Regions from separate parts of the Chryseobacterium sp. CFS15 genome, predicted to be linked through region 2. Evidence: riboswitches for the same ligand, from Rfam matches in the RefSeq annotation. Region 2 holds a riboswitch; the other holds the start of a gene.

Region 1 (8,106 bases), on a different contig from region 2:
CACCGGAAAAGGAGGAACAGCGATTTCTTTTTTAATGGAAATCGAAAACTTCACTTATCCTGAAGCGCTGCGTCACGCTGCCAAAAAATACGGAATCGAAATTGAAGAAGACCAGCGAGAGTTTTCTGAAGAAGCAAAAAATGCTCAGTCTGAAAGAGATCTACTTTATAAGATACATGAAGTCGCCAATGATTTTTTTCAAAACATACTTTGGGAAAATGATGAAGGCAGAGCAATCGGGCTTTCGTATTTCAGAGAGCGTGAACTGAAAGATGATATTATAAAAAAATTTCAGCTTGGTTTCTCACCGGAAAAGAAAAATGCTTTTACCGAATTCGCCATTGAAAAAGGTTATACAAAAGAAGTTTTAGAAAAATCTGGACTTTCGATCTTTCCAGAAAATGCTCCCAACGGAATCGATCGTTTTCGTGAAAGAGTGATGTTTCCGATTCACAGTTTTTCGGGCAGAGTCTTGGGTTTTGGAGCCAGGATTCTAAAAAACAATATAAAAACCGCCAAATATCTCAATTCTCCCGAAACAGAAATTTATCATAAGTCAAATGTTCTTTATGGCTTAAATCAAAGCAAGCAGGCGATTTCCAGAAAGAATATATGTCTTTTGGTGGAAGGTTATATGGATGTGATCTCACTTCATATGTCGGGAATTGAAAATGTGGTGGCGAGCTCCGGAACTTCTTTAACGACCGAACAAATTAAGCTTATTAAAAGGCTCACCGAAAATGTGACGATTCTTTTTGATGGTGATAATGCGGGCATTAAAGCGAGTTTCAGAAGTATCGATATGCTTCTTACCGAAGGGATGAACATCAGAGTTTTGCTTTTCCCGGATGGTGATGACCCCGATTCTTTTGCCAGAAAACATCCGCAGGAATATGTTGAAAAGTTCATCGAAAATCAAGCGATGGATTTTATTGATTTTAAAGCTGAAATTCTTTTAAAGGAAGTCGGAAACGATCCTATTAAAAAGTCGGAAGCGATCCGGGATATTGTAAAATCTGTCGGATTTGTTCAAAACGCTTTAAAAAGGGAAGTTTATCTGAAAGAAGTTTCCAATAAATTTGGTCTTTCAGAGCAGAGTTTGTTTAATGAGCTTGATGTACAGAGGCAGGTTACCCAAAACCATAATCAAAATGCACAGCAGCAAAAGGAAAAAGCAGCTCCGGTAAAAATGGAGATTGTTCCTCCAGATGAAGAAAAAGGAGATCCTTATCTGTATGATGTTTTGTTTATGGAAAACAAATTGGTAGATCACATGTTGATGTTTGGCGATGTTGTTTTGAAACGACAAGATGATAATGAAGCTGAATATCAAATCACCGTAATTGAAGAAATTTTGCATCATTTTGAAGAAGAACAATATCAGTTTCTTGTAAAAGGAAACGAAATTATCATTGATCAGGTAAAAGAAGGGATTCAAAACGACGAGCTTCGAAGCGGAAGTTTTTTTGTCACTTTTATGGATGAGCAGATCACGACAAAAGTGGTTGACGCACTGATTCCTTTAGACGATCTAGAAAATTGGAGTTCAAGAAATATTTTCCCGCCGAATTACGGAGATAAAGTTGCCGAACAGATTAAAGGCGATGTTTTACTTCATAAATACCGTTACATTGATTATTTAATTAAAGAAACGATTGCTGAACTCGAAAAATACAGCAATACCGATGAAGTGAAATACTTTGAACTGATCAAAAAAATAACTTTATTGAAGCAGGCTTCAATGAGATTAAGTGAAATGATTGAGTATTCGCCAATCAAAGGGATTTATGTTGATAGAAAGCGATAGTTAGTTGATGGTTTTTAGTTGTCGGTTGATAGTTTAAATGTACTTTTTAAACTAATAATGTCTAATTTTCGTATGAAGTTAATACAATTAAAAATTCGCTATTAATTTTTATTAAAAAAAATCTACAGTTTTCAAACTAAATACGGCAACCTAAACTGACAAAAAGTCCTATAAAATTTTAGGAATAAAAGTTGTAATTTACAGTTTAAATAAATTTAAAAATAATACCGATAGAAATATGGACATTAAAAAAGAATTCAGAGATTTCTCTACAAAACACTTGGGAAATAACGGTTTGGTAACCGATCAGTATATGGGAATGTTTAATCCTACCAATCTTACGCCTTACATCATGGAAGAGAGAAGATTAAACGTTGCTCAAATGGACGTTTTCTCTCGTTTGATGATGGATAGAATTATTTTCCTGGGAACAGGTATTGACGATCAGGTGGCAAATATTGTAACGGCCCAGTTATTATTCTTAGAAAGTGCAGATCCTTCAAAAGATATTCAGATCTACATCAATTCTCCTGGAGGAAGCGTTTACGCAGGTTTAGGAATTTATGACACGATGCAGATCATCAAGCCGGATGTTGCTACAATCTGTACTGGTATTGCCGCTTCAATGGGAGCTGTTTTATTGGTTGCAGGTGAAAAAGGAAAACGTTCTGCTTTGAAACACTCAAGAGTGATGATTCACCAGCCTTCTGGTGGAGCTCAAGGTGTTGCTTCTGATATGGAAATCAATTTAAGAGAGATGTTGAAGCTTAAAAAAGAGCTTTATGACATTATTTCTGAGCATTCTGGACAAACTTACGAGTGGGTTGAGAAAGCGTCAGACAGAGATTACTGGATGACTTCTACCGAAGCGAAAGATTTTGGAATGGTAGATGAAGTTTTACAAAGATCAAAAGAGAAGAAATAATTTTTTCTTGAACTAAAATAAAAATCCCCGCTCACTGAGATTCTCGAAGTGAACGGGGATTTTTTTAATCCTAAAATTTGAATTACTTTTTGATGATTTTATGTGTCGTTGTCGACTGATTGGTTTTAATTTCAACCAAATAAACTCCCGATTTCAAACTTTGAATATTAATCTTTTTACTTTTTGTATTCAAAACTTTTTGACCTGAAATAGAGTAGATGTTGATAGTATTGATCTCATCTTTGGTTTCAATAATGATAAAATCACTCGCAGGATTCGGATATATTTTAAAGCTTTGCTTTACAGCATCCGAAACACTTAAATTAACATTGGCTTCTGTTGGCGTAAACGGTCTTCTTGTTCCGAAACTCAATCCAAACCAATCATTATTTGTTAAGGTTATTGTAGAAAGATTAGCATTGGTTTTCCAGTTTGATAGATTGGTTCCTTTGTATAATTTCCAGGTGTTTGTACCGTTTGCTGTTCCTGATAAAGAATTCAATGATAAAGTAGAAACCTGATTTGCAACAGAAGTATAATTAAAGGTGCTGCTTTGAGCATCAATCAACTGTAAAGCCTGTTCTGCGGTAATGGTTCCGTTGTATTGAATTCCAAAAACAAAAGAATTAGCATTTCCGTTAGAATTATCGGTTCCGAAATCGATAACAACTAAACTTTTATTGCTTCCTGTTCCAATCCAGTTGGTGATTTGTGAAAAATTAAACCATAACGAACTGTAGGCAGGAATTGGCGTTGCAGGAGCTTCAGCAGTAGGATTACTAAAACCGTAGCTTGCGCCATACCATTCTCCGTTTGAAATTGTTCCGCTGTTCATCCATCCTCCCATAGACCAATTATTTGTATCGCTACCTCCCCATAAACACCAATAGTCTGGTGCAGATTGTGCAACATGATCATTAAATGATACTTTATCAAGAAAGCCGTTATTGAAAGTAAGAATATAATCAAATGCCGGTTCTGCATTTTTTATCATTTGCATCATTTGAGGACCGGTAATATTTTGTCCGGGATTGAATTTTACTCCCCAAACATAAGATCTGTCATCAGTTCCGTCTTTAAAATCGGCAACAAAATAAGCGGTTTGAGAGCCTGTTCCCACAAAAAACTTTACATCGTTTGCTGTTAATTGTGCAAAACATAACGCAACAATAAAAGTGAATATAAAACTTAATATTTTTTGCATATCAACTATTATTTAATGATTAACTTTTCGCTGAAGTTGATATTTTTTTCGGTAACTTTTACAATATAAATACCTTTTGATAATGTGCTAACATTAATTCCTTTTTCAGTGTATTTCTCATTAATAACGATTCTTCCATTGAGATCATAAACCTGTACATTTCCAGAATTCAGGCCTTGTACAAAGAATCTGTTGCTTGCAGGATTTGGATATATCGTTAATTTTGAAACTTTACTATTTTCAGATGTAGAAAGGGATGCGCTATTATAAGCAATGATTTGATTAGGTAGAGAAGTTACTGTAAAAGTATTCAGTAAAGTACCTTGTAAATCGTACGTGTAAATTTTTCCCGGCGAAACATATCCTGAAGGATCGGCTGCATAAATTTTATTATTAATAACATTAAATCCGTACGCAGTACCATAGCTGTTTACGGTAATGGGCGTAACTGCAATAGGCGTGGTATTAATCGACGGTGCATCAATTGGTGTTTTGTAAATGGAAGCTTCATTCATGTAATAAATGTTCGTTCCGTCAGTATCCATATAAGCTGGCTTTACGCCAGCCGGAAATGTAGTGCTAGAAACCGTAGTTTGATTCGTTGTATTATAAACAGTAAGTGTCCCAAAAGAAGTTTGTGCATAAGGATCTCCCGAACTCATTATGTACAAAAGATTGTCTTTTTCAAAAATACTGTTTGGTGAGTCACCTACATTTACCTGTGATTCGACAGTATTGGTTGTCGTGTTGATTACATCCATAAAATGATTGAGACCGTAACCTCCTTTCAACAAAACATATAGTTTGTTGTTTTTACTAAAAATCTTTTCGGGGCCATTTCCTACAGGAATATTAGCTTGATGAGCGTAAGTGTTTAAATCATAAACCGATACGTAGTTTGTTGGACCATTGTTTCCCCAATTGGTTACATAAAATTTGTTTCCGCTGAATGCGATGTATCTTGGGTTATCAAGATTGGTAGAAATAGTTGTAATCAAAGTAAAATCAGATTTATTAATGACTTTGATTTGATTGGAAATGTTTAAAACCACAAAAATCTTATCACCAAAAATTTTAATGTCCTGAGCAGTATCACCCAGCGTAGCATTATTGTTTTTAAGTTTAAAATAATTGTTGGTAACAACAGATTGATTGTTGATCAGCGAAATTTCAGCATTATTGCTTCCGGCGCCGCCTTCGTTGAGCACTAAAACTCCTTCAGTTTGAGCATTTGCAAATGAAAATACAAAGGCAAGAATAAGAAAATAGATTTTCTTCATGATATAATTAAATTTAAAGTTTTGTTCCCGAAACTTCACTGCAGGAAAAAACAGTCATGAAAAAATATCCGAAGATGTGATCTCATAAACTTTTATTCCCGAAAGTTGAAATTAATCTAAGGCAGGTCTCCTGGCTTGCATCTTATTATAACCTTCCCATTTTATTAACACAAAACAGTGGTTTTTATTTATAATAAGTTGAATAGCTTACAGTTGCGGGTACAGCTCAAGAATTATTTTACTTCACTTGATTCCCTATTAATGAACGCATGGGTTCAACCTTAAACTTGTGCAAAGATATTATTTAAATTTTGAATAATATTATTAGTAATAATTTAATGATTTAAAATTATTGTAAATAGTAATGTGATTTTTGATATTTATTTTATTAAATTAATGAAAAAAGACATACCTAATGATATGTCTTTACTTTTTTGATAAGAATTATTTCTTAATTAAAACCTTCAATAATTTTTGAGAAATCTTCAAGTTTCAATGCAGCTCCACCGATAAGACCACCGTCGATATCAGGTTGAGAGAAAATTTCTTTAGCATTATCAGGTTTTACAGAACCACCGTAAAGAATAGAAACTTCGTCAGCAACTTCCTGTCCGTATTTTTCTGCAATAATTCCTCTGATGTGAGCATGAATTTCCTGAGCCTGCTCCGGAGTTGCCGTTTCGCCAGTTCCGATTGCCCAAACCGGTTCGTAAGCAATAACCACTTTTTTGATTTCTTCCGCAGAAAGAGTGAAAAGCGCTGTTTCTGTCTGAGTTTTTACAACATCGAGATGCTCTCCTGCTTTTCTTTGTTCTAAAGTTTCACCATTACAATAAACCGGGATCAAACCTTTATCTAAAGCTAATTTTACTTTTTTGTTGCAGCTTTCGTCGTTTTCACCGTGATATTGTCTTCTTTCAGAATGCCCGATCAAAGAACCTGTCGCATCGATAGACTCCAACATATCTGCAGAAAGCTCGCCTGTGTAAGCTCCGCTTTCGTATTCGCTCATATCTTGTGAAAAAACTCCGATTTCGTCTTTTTCAAAGATATCTTTTGCCATCATTAAATATAAAGAAGGCGGCGCGATCCAAACTTCACAGTTGGTTGTATTATTAGTTTTATAACTAAGTAATTGAATCATTAATTGTTGAGCATCAATTACATTTTTGTTCATTTTCCAGTTTCCTGCAACTATTTTTCTTCTCATAGTTAAATATTTATATGATAATCTATTAAGTTTAATTGTTTTAAAAATTCAAAAGAATTAATGTAAAATTCTTTGAATGAATTAAGCGTCATTAATTTATTAATTTCTATTTTTTGACCAATGATTTGATACAAGTCACTAATTGCTAAATCTTTTCTTCTCTTTTTTGGAAGCTCATTGTTAGTAATTCTTAAAGCTTCAATGATTTTAAGCTTAGGATTTGTAAATTGTTCTGGATTTCCTGAGAGATTTAATTGAGCTTTTGTTTTAGTTGTTGAAATTTCCTTTTTAAAAAGATCAAAATCGGCTAGCATCCAAGACTCAGTCATATAAATAGGAATTATTGGAATAATTTTACATTCATTTATTTCTGTAATGGAAGAAGTTGCTTTAAACAAAGGTTCAAATTTATTTTTAATTACATCATCTATTGAAGAATCATCAGCATCAGAATGTATGTAAAATATATCTGTTGAATTTTCACTGTATCCTTTTTTAATACTGTTAATAGATTGTTCAACAAATGAATCACCATCTTTATTAAGTGGAGTAAGTATAATCTCAACATCTTTGTTACTATAAGAGCATAAAATATCTGAAATAGTCTTTTCAATTATACTTTTATAAAAAACTTTGTCGGTTGTTCCTTCAAAAGTATATCCTAAAAAAAGTTGGTAACTCATACTATTAAATCAAATTTTCCCATATTTAAATAATCTTGAATGTCAGAAAAAGTTACCCGATCTTTAAATAAAGTTGCTTGTTGAGTTTTTTCTGACAAAACAATTTTTGTAGTTTCGATTTTATATTTTTTATCATCGACATTAATTATTGAAATTCTCATTTGGCTAAACCATAAAATCTTTAACTGATCGTTTTTATAGTTTTTCATTAAATTACCTACTAAAACAGGAGAGTGAGTATTTACAATTACCTGACGTAACGGTGCTTGATCATCTGAAAAGTCTGAAGATAAATCTGTTAATAAATCCAACATTGTGGACACTCTCTGAGGATTTATTCCATTTTCTGGTTCTTCAAAACATAAAAGACCTGAGAATTCTTCATCATATTCTAAAATACATAGAGTTAATATTCGTAATGTCCCTTCAGATAATACTCTTGAGGTATATTCTTTCTTATCAACATCAATAAGTTTAATAATATACTGCCTATTTTCTTTGTCATCGACAATTTTTACTTCAACAAAATTGGGTAGAAACTGATTTAGCTTTCTTGAGATTTCACCAATTGCAAAAAGGTTATTTTGTGATATTCGAAATAAAGCTGCAGCTAAGTTTTTACCTGTTTGAGAAATTTCATCTTCACCATTATTTTTACTCGTTGGTTCTCTTAAATCATCAGGATTGAGTTGTAGAAATTTCCAAGATCTCATCTCTTCTTTTGCGGCCAGTATATGCTTGAAATCAACAGTATCAATACTACTTAGAACTGTTCTGTTTGCATTTACTAGTGGGATATGTCTAATTGATCCACCTTTAGAGCCATCTTGATGAATTGATACCGTATCAATTTCATTAACCTTAATTGTATCAAGGTATGGTTTTCCTCTGTTCCCTTCTACCTTAGGTATCCAATTTTCAGTATAGCTTTTAGGTATATATTTTACCCATTCATCATCTTTATTTTTTTTCAGATTTACGAGACTTTCATATATTA
Region 2 (8,106 bases):
AGACAAAAAAGGTTGCAAAAAAATTGCAACCTTTATATTTTTAAACAAGACTTATTATTGTCCCATCAAATCTCTGATACGTTCCTGCATCAATTCTTGATCTGAAAGTGCATCCCATCCGAAAACAGCAATCATCACAATATTTAAAACAAGATAAAGTGCACTTAATATCAAACCAATAATACACAGAATTCTTCCGGTGTTAAGGTTATTGTAATCAGAATATAATGTCGGATTACTTTGGTACAACGCATTGTCTTTTTTGTAAAGTACAAGTCCGATAATCCCGGCAATTAATCCCAGGACACCGTAGCAACAGCATCCGACGATAGAGACAATTCCTAGAACAAGTACTGCAGTAGCATTAGGTAGTTTTTGTTGATTCATAATTTGTTTTTTTAATGTTTAGTTTAAATGAATAATAAAATGTTTATAAAAGTAAGAAAAAACCATGATCAGTGAATTAATTATTGCTAAAAAAATCAAAATCTGTCCGTAATTTCTTTTTTTGTCTATAAAATTGATTCCTACAAAGCAGAAAAACAGCAACAATGTATAAACTGCCGGAAACATTTGAAAGGCTTCAGAAAACTTTCCCTGAAAAACCATCAATATTGCCCGTTGTGATCCGCACCCGAAACATTCGATTCCCAAAAACTTTTTGCTGGGACACGGAAGCATAAAGTCTTCTATACGCATTGTTGTCTTTTAAATTCGATCCTAAAATTAAGAAGAAATTTTCGCTCTAAGGTATTGATGTGGAAAAAAAGATTCTTCTTTCATTTCAAATGAACCCTGAACGGCCAAATAAGGATTTCGCAAAATCTCTCTCGCTACAAATATAAGATCAGCTTCATTATTCTGTAAAATCTCTTCTGCCTGTTCGGTTTTTGTTATCAGACCAACTGCTCCTGTTTTCACATTCGCCTGATTTTTCACAGCAGAAGAAAACGGAACCTGGTAACCGTCAAAAACTGAGATTTTTGCTCCATGAATATTTCCGCCGCTTGATACATCAACCAAATCAACATTGTGATCTTTTAAGATTTTTGCCAATTCTACACTGTCATCAATATCCCAACCGTTTTCCGCATATTCCGTTCCCGAAATTCTTACAAATAACGCTACATTTTCATTAAGTTCTTCGTTGACGGCATCTACAATTTCCAATAAAAATCTGATTCTGTTTTCAAATCTTCCACCATATTCATCAGTTCTTACATTAGAAAGTGGTGACAAAAACTGATGAATAAGGTAACCGTGAGCACCGTGAATTTCAACGACATCAAAACCTGCATTTACCGCTCTTTTTGCTGCATTTTTAAAATTCTGAATCTGTTCTTTTATTTCATCCACAGTCAAGACATGAGGAATTCTTTCTGTCGGATGATACGGGATTGCACTTGGAGCAACCGTTTCCCAGCCTTCCTCCAAAGAGATTTGCTTATTTTCCCATGTAGAACCTTTTCTTCCGGCATGTGCAATCTGAATTCCTATTTTGCTGTCTGAATTTTTATGTACGAATTCTACAATTTTCTGAAGTTCAGCAGCCTGTTTGTCATTCCAGATTCCCATGCAGTGATTGGTAATTCTGCCTCTTGGTTCTACGCCACTTGCTTCCACCACGAGAAGTCCCGTTCCACCTTGAGCACGGCTTCCGTAATGTACAAAATGAAAGTCGTTGGCAACACCGTTTTCGCAAGAGTACATACACATCGGCGACATTACCCAACGGTTTTTAAGCTCTACATTTCTAAATTTTATTGGAGAATATAACATTGAATTTAATTTTTCTAAAAGTTAAAATTACAAATTTAGTATAGTAACAAAGATGTTGCCAGCTTCCTTAAAAAGGGTTACATTTACCGCCCTTTTTAAGGAAATAAAATGAAAAAAGATATAAAGATCGGTTTCGAGCATTTTACAAGCAGAAATGAACTGACAGAAATAGAAAAAAGCCTTTTTGAAAAAGCAATTCAAGCCAGAGAAAATGCGTATGCTCCCTATTCCAACTTTTTTGTAGGATGCGCAGTTTTATTGGAAAATGGTGAAATTTTCTCAGGAAACAACCAGGAAAATGCAGCTTTTCCTTCCGGACTTTGTGCAGAACGAACTGCTCTTTTTTGGATCGGAGCTAACTTTCCGGATCAAAAGATTAAAAAAATATTTATCGTGGGCGGACCAAAAGAATTTTCGGAGAAAAACCCACCAATTCCTCCATGTGGAGCTTGCCGACAAAGTATTATAGAATACGAGACAAAGCAAAACGAAAATATTGAGCTTTATTTTTCCAATTTAAATGATGAGGTGATCAAAGTGACCTCTATAAAAGATTTGCTTCCTTTTTATTTTGACGGAACATTTTTGTAAGGTTTATCACACAAATTAATACCGCAGATTGTGTTTAATAAAATTTAATCTTTCTTTTCAAAAAAACTATATTTGCAAAAATTTTGGTTTCCAAGAGATTGGAACTAAGAGGGAATTGGGTGAAAATCCCAAGCTGTCCCCGCAACTGTAAATCGCACTATGATTTTCTACAAAAAAACCACTGCCAAAACGGGAAGGTGTAGCAAAGCGAAAGTCAGGAGACCTGCCGAAATTTAACATTAAAAATAGAATTGCTTTCGGAGGAAAGGCAGCGTATGACATGATTTTAAAAAGAGCATTAACCCTACTTTCTGTATCTTCTTGCCTGACGATTTACTATAGTCAGGAAAAAGATATTGACACCGTATTTGTATTCGATAATCAGATGAAAAAAGTAAAACTTTTTCATTCTTTAACTACTTTATCTCCTGCAGATATTCAAAAAAACTCTTCGAATCTTTCTGAGGTTTTACGATTTCAGTCGCCTGTTTATATTAAAGAAAATGGTCGTGGAGCAGTTTCTTCGCCTTCATTTCGAGGAACAACGGCTCAACAAACAGCTTTTGTCTGGAACGGGATTAATATTAATTCGCAGTTTTTGGGACAGGGTGACATCAATAACATTGCCCTTTTCGGATACGATCAAATGGAAATAAAATCAGGTGGCGGAAGTGTCATTTACGGAAGCGGTGCCATTGGCGGAAGTATTCATCTGAATAACGATCTGAGTTTCAATAAAGGTTTCAACGGAATGTTTAATTCAGAAATTGCTTCTTTCGGCACTTATAATAATTTTGCAAAGGCTGCTTTCAGCAATGATAAATTCAGTTTTAAAGTTTCAGGAAATTACCTGATCAGCCAAAATGATTATAAAGTTCCCGAGGAAAATTATATCAACAGAAATGGGAAATTTTACAACTCAACTTTAAATATTGGTACTTCTTATAAAATTGCTAGCAACCAGACCATTTCCTGGCAAAGTCAGTTTTATGATGCAACCCAAAACTATCCTATTTTTACAGAAAACGGAAACAAGAGTAAATATGAATCGCAAACGGTAAGAAGTTTACTTTCCTGGGATATCAATAATTCTAAAATTTCAAACAGCTTAAAAGCAGCTTATACGGAAGATAATTTTCAATATTTCGGAAATTATAATGACTCTTACACAAGTGGCGGAATTAATAAAAATTATATTCTTAAAAACGACTTCAACTATTTTATTGATCCCAAATGGAATATCAATTTAATTGGAGAATTTCAGCAAAACCAGGGAGAAGGTTTGGGAACTTCAGGAATTACCGGCACAGTAAAAAGAAATGTAGGATCTGCTGCAGGTCTATTGAGATACTTTGCAACACCTAATCTTCGCTTTGAAGCAGGAATTAAGCAAGATTTTGTTGAAGATATCAAGTCGCCTCTTCTCTACTCTTTCTCAGGAAAATGGAAAGCCAATAACTGGTACAGCCTGAATTTGAATTTCTCTAAAAACTTCAGATTCCCTTCCTTTAACGACTTGTATTGGACGCCTGGCGGAAACCCGGAACTGCGACCTGAAACATCAGTTCAGACCGATATGAACCATGAGTTTAAAGTTGGAGATTTTAAGCTGACTTTGAGCCCTTATTATATGCGAATCACAGATATGATTCGTTGGCTGGATACCGGTTTGGGATACTATTCGCCATTCAACACCAACAAAGTAGAATCTTATGGTTTAGAATCGCAACTTAGTTATCAAAAACGGTTTAATGAAGATCATTCAGTAAAGCTTGTAGCGGGCTATACTTATGCGAAATCTATTAATTTGGAAACTCAGAAGCAGCTTACTTATGTTCCGCTTCATAAATTTTCATCGAATGTAGATTATCAGTATAAATTTCTACGTTTTTACGCACAAGGAATGTTTAACGGTTTAACGTATACAACGTCTGATGAAAGCAAAAAATATGCGATCTATCCGTATTTTGTGATGAATGCAGGTCTTTCGGCAACATTTATGAAAAATTATACTTTAGGGATAAAGGTGAACAATATCACAGATGCTGTCTATGAAACAATGGCCTATTATCCTTTACCAAAAAGAAATTACAGCATAAACGCAACAATAAATTTTTAAATCAATTATATTATGAAATTAAACAGACTATTACAGTTTATTTTTGGATTCGTCCTGTTATTTTCGATTTCGTGTACATCAGAATACGAAGAGACAATTCCGGAAATTACTTATCAAAACGGACTTCTTATTACCAACGAAGGTAATTTTGGGTCACCAAATGCAGATGTTACTTTTATTACAAAAGATTTAAGCTTAATGCAGAACGACATCTATAAAGCAAACAACAACAAAGAAAACCTTGGTGATGTACTTCAGACCATGGTTTTAAACGGAGATAAAGCATATCTTTTACTGAATAACTCAAACAAAATTCAGATTGTAGACCGCTATTCATTTAAAAAAGCAGGAGAAATCACAGCTCAGTTAAACAATCCTCGTTATATGGCGATTGCAAACGGAAATCTTTACGTTTCAAATGATAAATACGGCGGAGCAAAATTTGTAAATGTTTATAAATTGTCTGATAATTCTTTTGTAAAGAAAATCGATTTCGCATCTACAAGCACCGTTGAGAGAGTAGTTGAAGCAGGAGGAAATATTTTTGTGCAAAATGCTTCATATGGTTTTGGGAATACCATCACAAAAATCAACACGACCACTAATGCAATCGAAGGAACACCGACACCGATGCCAAACGGAGATATCACCAAAACAATTACGTACAACAGCAATGTGTATGTAATTGCTCAGGGAACTGCTGATTCTTATATTTACCAGATCAACCCAGCAGGAAGTATTGTAAAAACAACCACTCTTACAGGGATTGCTAATGGTACCAATCTTCAGATTGACGGTGGCAGATTTTACTTCACTTCAAGCAATAAAGTTTATTCTATGGATATGAATGCTACGGCTGCACCTACCAATCCTATTATTACTGCGGTTGATGGTGGAGCAAACTTTACTCTTTACGGATTCAGTGTTATTGACGGAAGAATCTTCACTTCTGATGTAAAAGGATTTACTCAGCCAAGTGAAATCACCGTGTACACAACCGGAGGAACTGTTATCAGTAAATTCACAGCAGGAATGGGAGCTACATCGGTTTATAAAAACTAATTTCTCATTTTAGTAAATAAAAAATGCGGTTTCAACAGAAGCCGCATTTTTTATCTGCAAACTTTATCTTCTTGCTTTAAAATAAGCTTTAAAAGATTCACAACCACTCATCATATCTTCATATTCATCAGAATATTTATTTTTAAGATTCTGGTAATATTTATTTTGCCTAAATCTTCTGTCTTCGTAATATTCAGCATTAGAAGAATAATTTGTAGTATTCTCTCCAATAAAGTCATAATTATTATTTTCACACCTTCCCTGCATCCTTATGCACAAAGCTCGGAATTGATCTGTTTGAGCATTCTCTAAAGCCTTTCCGTAATAGAATTTTGCAAGAGAAGCAGTATTAAATTCCTGATTGTCTTCATGTATTGAAAAGTTCCCTGCCGAGCTTACAGAATAACGTCTCATCATCCACGCATTTCCATATTGCGACATATTATAATAACAATTTGCTACCAAGAAATAATAATAATCTTTGTCTCTTTCTTTCGGATTATTGGCTCTATTAAGATATTCTATAAGCTTTTTGGTAATCGAAATTTTATTGATTCTAAAATGTTCTTTTTCAGGAATAAAATCTGGAGTATATTTTAAATGATAAAAAGGATTCTTATCAAAAACTTTACCGGATGAATAATAACTGTCTTTACCATCTCTTTCCCAAAGTGAATATTGTGCATCAAAATAACTTTCACCTAATTTATTAAAAGCATTCAATGCAAAATTCAATTTGTTTTGTCTGATATATTTTGTACCTAATAGATCATACAAATCATCGATTTCTGACTGAGAAAGCAAATGAAAATTCCTATAAAATGAATCTGAATTTTTATTTAAACGTTTAATTTTATCAATAAAGCTTTGTAATTGTTCAGGCGAATAAACTGCATCTAAATAATCAAAATAATTATCATAATAAGTACCGTAAGTTTGGTTAGAATTTTTTAAAGATTTGTAATACACAAAATTATAGTCACTATTTTCGGTAGAAGGATCATTTAAAGAAGCATACACAATTGCAGCATCATCAGTATTCCCCAAATACTCAAGCTCTCTTCCTAAAGCAAAAATAAAATGCTTGTTGTTTTTATTTTTAATAATAATATTTTTTGCAGCATCAGGAATTTTGGCATTTCCATGTGCTTGATTCGCAAAAAGATTTAAAGCTTTTATAATTTCTACATTATTTCGAAGAAGATTTTCAGGTGGTAAAACTTTTTCCAGCTCAGCAATTTGATTCAAACTTTCGGTATAGTTTTTTGTCATTAGTAAAAGTTCGGCTCTTGTATATTTCCAGAAATTCGGATTTTGAACTTTAGATAAATCTACAGAATTGATAAACTCCAAAACTTCTTTTGCATATTGTCTGTCAATTTCAGAACGTTCTAACATTTTAAGAATATTTTGATTTTCAAAATTGTTATTACCCCAAAGATCTTCTTTAGAAGAAAAAAGAGAATAGTATGGAGTAAAAACCCAATCTTCAAGCTTTCCCAATTCCCGATAAAGTAAAAAACTCAGTCCGTCAAATTTTGGATTTTGGGCATAGATATGTTTTATATTTTCTAAATTTTTATCGGGATTATAAAGACCGTAAAGTAGTAAAACATTTGCTTTTTCTTTTGCATTTTTAGCTAAATTTAAAACATTAGATTCAGCAACTTTAGAAGCAAAATATTGCCATGAAACAAATCGTTTTTCAGGACTTGCTGCGAAAACTTTAGCAAAATACAGATTTTTTAACGCCGGATTTGTCTCTGATATAGCCTTAAAATATAAAGCCCACGTATCAATCACATCATTGGTCTGATTTGGCGAAAAATATTGACTGTAAACTTTTTCAATACTTTTCATATCCTTATTATAAAAAGCAAGTCGAAGTGCCAAAAAAGCATATCTTTTTTTGAAATCCACTTTTCTGCTTTTTGAAGCCAAAACGGTCGCTTTGTTTAATAAATTATTTCGTTTTGCAGTCGAAGTATTTTCGTTTCTCTCCCATGGATCATCTTTCCAGGTATTGAAATACTCGCAGTTTTTAGCAAATTTCAAATAATTAATTGCCTCAATATCTTTGTTGGAATACAAATAACGAAGAAACGGATTCATAGAATTTTCCTGAATATCGGAAAAACTAAAACCTTCCAAAACTGCAGAAATATCAGTAAGAGAAATTTTATTATCACAATACTTTCTCCACAATTTTTCATTATCCTGCTTGGAAATTACAGCTTCCGAATTTTGTTCAAAACTTGAAGACGAATAATAAAACGACGAATAAGCCTGAAAAGAAAAGTTATTAGGATTCAGAAAATAAAACCGTACATCATCTCCATAAGGATAAAAACCGCATGCGTAAAAAGCATTACTTAGTAAAATCGCTGTAAAAATGACTAATTTCTTCATCGGTATAATTATTAAGCTGGTTTTCATCTAGGTGAAAAAGCGTTACGGTAATTTCTTTATCAAGCTTTATATTTTTCTTGATCAACGCAATGGCTTTATTGATTTTATCTGCTGTTATTTCCTCGTATTTTATCTTGTCGCCCACT

What was found. A riboswitch is a leader RNA that binds a small molecule or an ion and turns the genes downstream of it on or off. The one in region 2 is predicted to bind cobalamin.
Region 1: linked by a shared signal. The riboswitch ahead of OH814_RS19725 (T9SS type A sorting domain-containing protein) and the one ahead of OH814_RS03875 (TonB-dependent receptor domain-containing protein) in region 2 are both predicted to bind cobalamin.

The regions. Positions count from the first base shown of each region.
Region 1 is NZ_JAVHYL010000018.1:11,055-19,160, reverse strand. It holds gene dnaG (DNA primase) at 1-1,807, shown strand, start outside; gene clpP (ATP-dependent Clp endopeptidase proteolytic subunit ClpP) at 2,046-2,732, shown strand; gene OH814_RS19730 (T9SS type A sorting domain-containing protein) at 2,815-3,936, opposite strand; gene OH814_RS19725 (T9SS type A sorting domain-containing protein) at 3,945-5,216, opposite strand; cobalamin riboswitch at 5,319-5,515, opposite strand; gene tpiA (triose-phosphate isomerase) at 5,668-6,426, opposite strand; gene OH814_RS19715 (DUF4276 family protein) at 6,429-7,109, opposite strand; gene OH814_RS19710 (AAA family ATPase) at 7,106-8,106, opposite strand, start outside.
Region 2 is NZ_JAVHYL010000002.1:243,156-251,261, reverse strand. It holds gene OH814_RS03895 (CCC motif membrane protein) at 55-387, opposite strand; gene OH814_RS03890 (DUF2752 domain-containing protein) at 406-681, opposite strand; gene namA (NADPH dehydrogenase NamA) at 727-1,779, opposite strand; gene cdd (cytidine deaminase) at 1,888-2,370, shown strand; cobalamin riboswitch at 2,438-2,616, shown strand; gene OH814_RS03875 (TonB-dependent receptor domain-containing protein) at 2,651-4,489, shown strand; gene OH814_RS03870 (DUF5074 domain-containing protein) at 4,502-5,551, shown strand; gene OH814_RS03865 (hypothetical protein) at 5,615-7,960, opposite strand; gene OH814_RS03860 (hypothetical protein) at 7,920-8,106, opposite strand, start outside.